2 regions of the Kocuria sp. KSNUG genome follow, and region 2 is predicted to be linked to the other one. Evidence: riboswitches for the same ligand, from Rfam matches in the RefSeq annotation. Region 2 holds a riboswitch; the other holds the start of a gene.
What was found. Region 2 has a riboswitch for S-adenosylmethionine ahead of AABM36_RS03660 (methylenetetrahydrofolate reductase). Riboswitches for the same ligand answer to the same signal wherever they lie in the genome.

Region 1: another riboswitch for S-adenosylmethionine. It lies ahead of AABM36_RS05850 (bifunctional o-acetylhomoserine/o-acetylserine sulfhydrylase); the one in region 2 lies ahead of AABM36_RS03660 (methylenetetrahydrofolate reductase).

What each region holds. Positions count from the first base shown of each region.
Region 1 covers NZ_CP150981.1:1,362,203-1,366,964, forward strand. Annotated here, with positions in the region: gene AABM36_RS05835 (S9 family peptidase) at 1-813, opposite strand, end outside; gene AABM36_RS05840 (CPBP family intramembrane glutamic endopeptidase) at 840-1,616, shown strand; gene AABM36_RS05845 (VOC family protein) at 1,653-2,291, opposite strand; SAM riboswitch class IV at 2,397-2,516, shown strand; gene AABM36_RS05850 (bifunctional o-acetylhomoserine/o-acetylserine sulfhydrylase) at 2,591-4,126, shown strand; gene metX (homoserine O-acetyltransferase MetX) at 4,123-4,762, shown strand, end outside.
Region 2 covers NZ_CP150981.1:843,508-848,269, forward strand. Annotated here, with positions in the region: gene metE (5-methyltetrahydropteroyltriglutamate--homocysteine S-methyltransferase) at 1-757, opposite strand, end outside; gene AABM36_RS03660 (methylenetetrahydrofolate reductase) at 956-2,164, opposite strand; SAM riboswitch class IV at 2,208-2,324, opposite strand; gene AABM36_RS03665 (ABC transporter ATP-binding protein) at 2,427-3,581, opposite strand; gene AABM36_RS03670 (ABC transporter substrate-binding protein) at 3,737-4,762, opposite strand, start outside.

The sequences.
Region 1 (4,762 bases), 520 kb from region 2:
CGCGCTCAGGTGCAGGATGCGGTACTCGCTGTACTCCGAGCAGGAGGAGGACAGCATGAGCCACTGCTTGTCCGCGGAGAGCTCTGCGCCGAGCCAGAGGCCCGGGTCGTCCTCCTGGAACAGCAGCTGGTCCTCGGCCACGTCCGTGCCGAGCAGGTGCCGGTACACGCGGTGCGGACGCCAGGACTCGTCCACCACCGTGTAGATGACCTGGGACGCGTCCGGGGTGAGGAACGCACCGTAGGAGGTCTGGGGAATCTGGTCCGCGAGCAGCTCCCCAGTGGTGAGGTCCTCGACGTGGACGGTGAACCGCTCGTCCCCGGCGGTGTCCTCGGACCAGGCCAGGCGGGAGCCGTCCTCCGCGACGCTGAACGCGCCCAGGGCGTAGAACTCGTGCTCCTGGGACGCGGCGTTGGCGTCCAGCAGGGTCTGCTCGCCGTCCAGGGACGTTCCGGGCTCCACGGCGGGCGGGGTCCAGTCCGCGGCGTCCGACACGGGCACCCGGCAGAACACCTGGTGCGCGCCGCCCTCCACGGTGCGCGCGAAGTACCACCAGTCCCCGTGGCGGCTGGGGACCGAGAGGTCCGTCTCCTGCGTGCGGTCCTTGATCTCCGTGTAGATGCGCTCCCGCAGCGGGGCGAGGTCCGCGGTGACGGCCTCCGCGTAGGCGTTCTCGGCGTCCAGGTGCGCGCGCACCTCGGGGGAGTCCTTCTCTCGGAGCCACTCGTAGGGGTCCACGAACGTGTGACCGTGGAACGTGCGCTCCACGGGACGGCGGGGTGCCACGGGGAAGGTCTGCTGCTCGAAAGTCATGCGCCCCAGTCTAGGGACGCGGCAGAATGTGCCGCGTGCAGACCAATCTTTCTCCCACTTCACCGAGCGTGCCGCGCGCCGACCTCCGGATGCAGATCCTGCTGGTGCTCGGGGTGTCCCTGGGCGCGTCGGCGGTGTACTCCGTGCTGGACCTCGTGGAGATGGCGGTGCAGTCCTCGATCGCGGAGAGCTCCACCACGCTCAACCAGCCGCTCAGCCCGGTTCCGGTGATCGACGCGCTGCGACGCCTGACCAGCATCTGCTTCGCGCTCGTGCCCGTGGTGCTCGCGCTGTGGTTCCTCGCGGGGACCACCTCCCGGATCCCCACCGCCCTGCGCGGCATCGGTGCGGATGCACGCCGCCCGGGGCACGACGCCGCCCGGGGCCTCGCGCTGTTCGCCGTCATGGGCGGTGGGACCCTCGTGCTCTACCAGGCCGGGAGGGCGCTCGGGATCACGGCGGAGATCACCACCTCCACCCTGGAGAACACGTGGTGGACGGTTCCGCTGCTACTGCTCACCGCCCTGCGCCACGCGCTCGTGGAGGAGATCATCGTGGTGGCGTTCCTCGCGGACAGGATGCGGCGGCTGGGCCGCTCGTGGTGGACCGTGGCCATCGTGTCCTCGGTGCTCCGGGCGAGCTACCACCTGTACCAGGGGGTGGGGCCGGCGCTGGGCAACCTGGTCATGGGGCTCGTGTTCGTGTGGTGCTACCGCCGGTACGGGCGGGTGATGCCGCTGCTCGTCGCACACTTCCTGCTGGACGCGGTCGGCTTCCTCGCGCCGCAGCTCCTGGCCGGCTGACCGCCTGGGCGGGCGGCGTCGTCGTGCCCCGGCGGATCAGATGGTGACGGGCCCGTCCGGGGTGCCGAAGGTGACCGCCATGAGGCCGGGGGTGCCGTGGGGAGCGGACCACGTGACGTCCACCGAGCGCAGGACGTCCTCCACGGGACCGCCGAGCCAGTCCGTGACGCGCTCGGGGGAACCGGCGATGTCCATGCCGGTCAGGCGGACGTCCGTGATGCGCGCCTGGGACGGGTGCATCTCGTCCGCGGAGTCGAAGTGGATCATGAACGGCAGCTGCGGATCCGCGATCAGGCCCTTGACGCCGATCTGGTGCCAGTCCAGGCGCCGGCCGTCCGGGAAGATGCGCCCGCCCGGCACGGAGGGGCGGCCCAGCTTCTGCTCGAACGGAGCGAGGTCCGGAACCTCCACGACCCACCCGAGCCAGCCGCCACCGGCCTCGGAGCGGGCGCGGACGGCCTGGCCGAACGGCGCCTTGTCCGCGGCGGGGTGCTCCAGCACGGTCACGACCTCCACGTACTGGTGGTCCGTGAGCGGCAGGATCATGTTCTGCGTGCCGAACCGGGGGTGCACGCCGCCCTTCACGGGCTCGATCCCCAGGCGGTCCGCGATCCGCTCGGTGGTGGCCTCCAGCCCGTCCGGCTGCGCTGCGAAGGAAACGTGGTCCAGCTTCATGCAGTCATGGTGGCACCCGTCACACGGGGGTCCAAATCGACGGGTGCAACACTGCGGACACCGAACTTGACGCGGGAGCCGCCGGGTTCCCACACTTGAGGTCTAGGTCACGAGAGTCAGCGCCAAGCCCCAGCTTGCTGACCGGCAACCCTCCCTACCGCGGCGGGGTGCCCTGGGTGAAGACCTGGCCGTGACGTCGTCCGACGTCCACGGCAAGCGCGGGCCACCGGTCGCCCGTTCGTGCGGGCACCGTGCGGACGGTCGCCTGGCCCCTGATCCTTCCGAGAAGGAGCACGGCCATGAGCACTGCACCCACCCCCGACAACCCCCAGGACTGGGCCTTCGAGACCCGCCAGATCCACGCGGGCCAGAACCCGGACCCCGTGACGGGTTCACGGGCGCTGCCCATCCACCAGACCTCGTCCTTCGTGTTCCCGGACGCGGACACGGCCGCCGCGCGGTTCGCGCTCGCGGACATGGGCCCCATCTACTCCCGTCTGACCAACCCCACCACCGAGGTGGTGGAGAACCGACTCGCCTCCCTGGAAGGGGGAGTGGGGGCGCTGATGGTCTCCTCCGGGCAGGCCGCCGCCACCCTGGCGGTGCTCAACCTGGGCAGTGCGGGAACGCACGTGGTGGCCAGCCCGTCCCTCTACGGCGGCTCGTACAACCTGCTCAAGCACACGCTGCCGCGGCTGGGTGTGGAGACCACGTTCGTGGCGGACCCGGACGATCCGCAGCAGTGGCGGGACGCCGTGCGCCCCACCACCGTGGCGTTCTTCGGGGAGACCATCCCCAACCCCCGCAACGACGTCCTGGACGTGGAGACCGTGGCCGGGATCGCCCACGAGGCCGGGGTGCCGCTGATCGTGGACAACACCGTGGCCACTCCGTACCTGGTGCGGCCCATCGAGTGGGGCGCGGACATCGTGCTGCACTCGGGCACCAAGTTCCTGGGCGGGCACGGCACCGCGATCGGCGGGTTCATCGTGGACGCCGGGCGCTTCGACTACGGCGCGGACCCGGAGCGGTTCCCGGGCTTCAACCAGCCGGACCCCACGTACAACGGCCTGGTGTACGCGCGGGACCTGGGCGCGGACGGCGCGTTCGGGGTCAACCTCTCCTACGTGCTCAAGGCTCGTGTGCAGCTGCTGCGTGACCTGGGCACGTCGATCTCCCCGTTCAACGCGTTCCTCATCGAGCAGGGCATCGAGACGCTGTCCCTGCGGGTGGAGCGCCACGTGGCCAACGCCCAGCGGGTGGCCGAGTGGCTCGAGTCCCGCCCCGAGGTCCGCTCCGTGTCCTACGCCGGCCTGCCGTCCTCCCCGTGGCACGAGCGGGCGCGCAAGTACGCGCCCCGGGGAGCCGGTTCCGTTCTCGGTTTTGTGCTGGAGGGCGGCAAAGAGGCGGGGATCGCGTTCGTGGACGCGCTGAGCCTGCACTCTCACGTGGCGAACATCGGGGACGTGCGGTCCCTGGTGATCCACCCGGCATCCACGACGCACGCGCAGCTCTCCCCGCAGGAGCAGCTCGCGGCGGGCGTGGAGCCAGGCTTCGTGCGGCTCTCGGTGGGCACCGAGGGGATCGAGGACATCCTCGCGGACCTCGAGGAGGGTTTCGCGGCCCTGGCCGCGGCTCCGGGGGTCAAGGACGCCCGCCACGGCCAGGGAGATCAGGACCCGGCGCGCTCGCAGGCGGACCGGGCGGTGAACGGCACCGTGCGGGCCGCCTCCGCGGGTACCGAGCCAGCCGTGGACCCCGGCGCCGGCGCGGACGGCGGCCCAGCGGCGTCGTCGACGGCGCGTCCGGACGCGGCCGCCGGGCCCGCGGCATGACCGTGGTGCAGACCGCGCCCGCCGTGCGCCGGGACGGTGTGGTGCGGGCCGCGGAGATCGGGGAGCTCACCCTCGAGTCCGGATTCCGACTGCCGCACGTGCGCCTGGCGTACGAGACGTGGGGCGAGCTCGCCCCGGACGGCTCCAACGCGGTGCTGGTCGAGCACGCGCTCACGGGTGACTCGCACGCGGCGCGCGGAACGGCCGTGGGCTGCGGGGACACCGCACCCTTCGACGTGGACGGTCGCCGTGCCGCCGCGGACGCCGGCGGCTGGTGGGACGGGCTCATCGGACCGGGCGCGGCCATCGACACCACCCGCTGGTTCGTGGTGTGCGCCAACATCCTGGGCGGCTGCCACGGCAGCACCGGCCCGGCAAGCCTCGCCCCGGACGGCACGCCGTGGGGCTCGCGGTTCCCCCGGATCACCGTGCGGGACACCGTGGCCGCGGAGGCGCGGCTCGCGGACCTACTGGGCATCCGGAGGTGGCGGCTCGTGGTGGGCGGCTCCATGGGTGGTGCCCGCGCCCTGGAGTGGGCCGTGTGCCACCCCGAGCGGGTGGCGGCGTGCGCCGTGATCGCGGCGAACGCCCGGGTCAGCGCGGAGCAGCTCGCGTGGGGCCGCACCCAGGCGCTCG
Region 2 (4,762 bases):
ACGCGGTGGTCACCGCGGAGAGGATCCGTTCGCGGGACGCACCCCAGCCGTCCGCGGCGAGGGCGGGCTCGTCCAGCTGCACCCACGGCACACCGGCCGCGTGCAGAGAGCTGAGGATCGAGACGTACTGGGCCAGGACGTCGTCGAGCCCTGCCAGGGGGTCCACCCGCGCGCCGTGGGCCGCGGGGGTCTCCGGGCGCGAGAGCAGCAGGAAGGTCACGGGACCCACCAGCACGGGGCGGGTCCGCACGCCGGTGCGCCGCAGGGTGTCCCGGTACCGGGAGACCAGGCTCTCCGGGTGCGCCCGCAGGGCGGTGCCCGGATCGAGCTCGGGGACGTAGTAGTGGTAGTTGGTGTCGAACCACTTGGTCAGCTCCAGCGGCTCCAGATCGTCCGTCCCCCGGGACAGGGCCGTGATCAGCTCGATCCCGCGCTCGGTGTCCGGCGCGGCGGGGAGGAGGCCCTCCGCCCGGAACCGGGCCGGCACGGCACCCAGGGCGAGCGCGGTGTCCAGGACGTGGTCCACGGCGAAGCCCTCGGAGGGCACGGCGGTGTCCTGCGTGAGCCCCAGTTCGCGCAGCCTGAGGGTCGTGCGCTCCCGGAGGTCGCCGAGAGTGTCCAGGACGGTCTGGGCCGGGTGCCGTGCGGGCTCCGCCCAGTAGGCCTCGAGGGCCCGCTTGAGTTCCCGGTCCGGGCCGATGCGCGGGTAGCCCAGGATCGTGGCGCTGGGCAGGGGGGTGGGATTCGTGACGGTCATGATCTCTCCTTGTAGGGGTTGGTGTGGTGACGTGAAAAGGGTGTGAGGCAGCCGCGTCGCGGGTGGGCCGGCGACGGCGCTGTACGGGGTCACTGGGCGTGACGGGCGCGGCGGGCGTACCGGGGCACGTGCTCCAGCGCGCGTGGGCAGAGCCGCGCGTGCGGCTCTGCGGTGGGCGGTGCGCACGACGCCGCACGGTCAGGCCGCGGGGCTGCGGCCCCGGTACTCGCGGGCCGCATCCCGGACGCGCAGGTGCTCCAGGATGGTGAGCGCCGCGTCCGGGCGGTTGAACGTGTACAGGTGGAAGCCTGCGCAGCCCAGGTCCAGGAGGTCGTCGATCAGCGACAGCGTGGCCGCGGTGCCCCGGTGCCGCAGCTCCTCGGGGGAGCCCGAGGTGAGGAACCGGGTGAGCCGCTCGGGAACGGGCACTCCGGTGATCTCCGTCATCCGCTGCAACCGTTTCGGGTTGGTCAGGGGCATGAGACCCGCGACCACCGGGATGTGGATCCCCTCGGAGCGCGCCCGCTCCAGGAACGACGCGTAGTCCTCGGGCTCGTAGAGCACCTGCGTGATCGCGTAGTCCGCCCCGGCCTCCTGCTTCTCCCACAGGGACGCGAGATCCGCCTCGGGGTCACGCCCCCGGGCGGGGGACGGGTAGCACGCCACCGACACGGACAGCGGCCGCGTCCCGGGGCGGAACCCGTCCCCGAAACGACGCCGCTCGACGTCCCGGATGAGCCGCACCAGCTCCGAGGCCCGGCCGATCCCCCCGGGCGGGGTCCGCCACTGCCCGGCGCCCAGGGGCGGGTCCCCGCGCAGCGCGAGGAGGTCGCGGACGCCGTCGTCCAGCAGCTGCTCCACCGAACGCTCCAGCCCCGCGCGGTCGGTGCCACCGCACGTGAAGTGGGCCATCACGGGGGTCCTGGTGGTGCGGCGCAGATGGCGCAGCGCCTCGCGGGACACACCACGACCACCCGAGTGTCCGTGCGTGACGGAGAAGAAGTCGGGCCCGGCCTGGGCCATGGCGTCGATGCTGCGCCACACGGTGTCCGGGTCCGCGGTGGGGCGGGGCGGGAACACCTCGAAGGAGACGAGCGTGGAGCGCCGGGGGCGGCGCACCAGCCAGGACGTGCGCGCGGGCGGTTCGGAGCAGGACGGCTCGGACGAGTCCGGGCTGGGCGCTGGGGCGGCGGGTGCGCCCGCGCGGCAGGTGGCCGCCGTGGGAACGCCACTGGGGCGGCTGGCACCCGCAGGATCGTGCCCGCCCGTCGAGGAGGCGGGGCCCACGGGAACGGCTGAGCCGGCGGGGTGGGCGCCTGACGCGTAAACGGGCTCGTCCGCGGCGCGGGCCGCGGCCACGAGCTGCGGCCTGTCCTCGGCGCGGGCGGTCGGCGGTGTGACGGGCATATGAGAAAACCTCCGGCGGTAGGACGCCGGAGGTGGACCCCGTGCGCCGTACTTGCCAGCCACGCGGTTGCGCGGCGGCCGGATCGTCATCTGGGGCACCCCACTACAGCAGGAGGGTTGCCGCCCGGCCAGCCAGAGCTTTTCGCCGGGTCTCATGATCCTTTGGTGGGTGAGACGGTAGCACGAGGGCCCCGCGCCGTGAAAAACACACGGCCCGGGACGGCGTGTCCCCGGGGTCGGACCCCGGGGGACACACGCGTGGTCAGCGGCCGACCACGACCTCCAGGTTCTCGCCGGAGGCGGGGTCGAAGAAGCACGTCTCCCGGGCGTTCGGCCGCACGTGGATCGTGGATCCAGCCTCCATCTGCAGGAACTTGTCCGCGCGGACGGTGGCGCGGCCCTTCTCCAGCCGCATGGCGCGGGCGTCCTCGGTCCCGGGGTCCGAGGTGCCCGGCAGCACGCAGTGGATGAACGCCTCGGAGCCGAGCTTCTCCACCAGGTGGACCCGCAGGGGCAGAGCGGGGGTCCCCGGTGCGTCACCCTCGCCCGTGATCTCCCACGACTCCGGACGGACACCCACGGTCACGGTGTCCCGCACGTGCGCCGAGAACTCGGCCGGCACGGGCACCCGCAGCCCGCTCGCGGCGTCGAGGACCGCGTGGCCGTCCCGGACGGGGACGTCGTGCATGATGGTCATCGCCGGCGACCCGATGAAGCGAGCCACGAACACGTTTGCGGGGTGCTCGTAGAGGTGGATCGGATCGGCCACCTGCTGCAGCTGACCGTCGCGCAGCACGGCCACGCGGTCGCCCATGGTCATGGCCTCGACCTGGTCGTGGGTCACGTAGATGGTGGTGACCCCCAGCTCCCGCTGGAGGTCCGCGATCTGGGCGCGGGTGGACACGCGCAGCGTGGCATCCAGGTTGGACAGCGGCTCGTCCATGCACCACACCTTGGGGTTGCGCACGATCGAGCGGCCCATGGCCACACGCTGCCGCTGTCCCCCGGACATGGCCGCGGGACGCTTGTCCATGAGGGGCCCGAGCTCCAGCATGGCGGCGGCGCGCTCCACCCGCTGCTCGATCTCGGCGCGGTCCAGCTTCTCGTTCTCCAGCGCGAAGGACATGTTCTGCCGCGCGGTCATGTTGGGGTACAGGGCGTAGGACTGGAACACCATGGCCACGTCACGGTCGCGGGCCCGGGTGCCCGTGACGTCGCGGCCGTCGATGAACACGGAGCCCTCGTCCACGGGCTCGAGGCCGGCGAGCATCCGCATGGCCGTGGACTTGCCGCTGCCGGAGGGGCCCACGAGGACCAGGAGCTCACCGTCACGGATGCTGAGATCGAGCTGGGACACCGCCGGCGGCTTGCCCGGATCGAAGATGCGTGATGCGTGCTTGTACTCGACGGTGGCCATGGTGCTCCTCGGGCTCTTGGGTGGTGACAGTGGTGACGAACTCGGTGCCGCAGCGCGGTGGTCGCCGCGGGCTCACCGTGGTGTTAAGCGGTGCGGGCGCCGTTCGGATCGGGCCGCGGGTGGCAGCCCCGAGAGGGGCCGCCACCCGCGGTGGATCACAGCTTGGGCTTGATGTCCGAGTCGATGATCTTCTGGGTCTCGTCCTGCAGCTGCTGGAAGACGGTCTTGACGTCCTCGCCACCGAACGTGATGCGGTCCAGGCCGCCGCCGATCCGCTGGCCACCGCCGGAGACGAACACACGGGCCGCGTCCTGCGGCTGGGTGTTCTCGTTCAGCTGCTTGATCGCGGTCATCGCATTGGGGTTCTCCTCGAGGAACTTCTTCTCCTCGGGCTTCTCCATGGCGTCCTTGCGCACCGGCATGTAGCCGGTGGCCTGGGTGAACGTGATCGTGTTGTCGGTGTTCGTCATGAAGTCGATGAACTTGGCGGCGGTGAGCTTGCGCTCGTCGCTGATGCCGTTGGGGATCGCCAGGCCTGCGCCACCGGTGGCGCAGCCGGGCTTCGGGCCGGGCAGGTAGGTGGTGTAGAAGTCGAACTTCGCGGCCTCCTTGAGGCCACCCAGGGAGCCCGTGGACTCCAGCAGCGCCGCGCCGTTGCCGATCCCGAAGTCGTTGGCCCCGTCCTGGACGATCTTGATGTGCCCCTCCGCCACGTGCTTCTTGAGGTACTCGCCGGCCTTGATGGAGTTCTCCTCCGTGAAGGTGGCGGTCCAGTCGCGGGAGTAGGCGCCCCCGAACGTCCAGATCATGCCCTGGAAGTACCAGTCCATGTAGTTGGCACCGTCCGGGAGGATCAGCGCCGGTTTGCCGCCGTTGGCCTTGACCAGCTGGGGCGCCCACTGCGCGAACTCCTCCCACGTGCGGGGCCCGCGGTCCGTGGGCAGGCCGGCCTTCCGCATCATGTCCTTGTTGAAGTACATGATGCAGGTGGAGCGGGCGTACGGCGCGCAGTAGTGCTTGTCGTTGAAGTTGTAGTCCTCGCGCAGCGTGTCCACGTAGGTGCTGGAGTCGATCCCGGCCTTCTGCCACAGGTCGTCCAGCGGGGTCACGGCCTCGTTCAGGGCGAAGTTGAACCAGTTCACGTCCGACGCCACGAACACGTCCGGGAGGTCCCCGCCGGC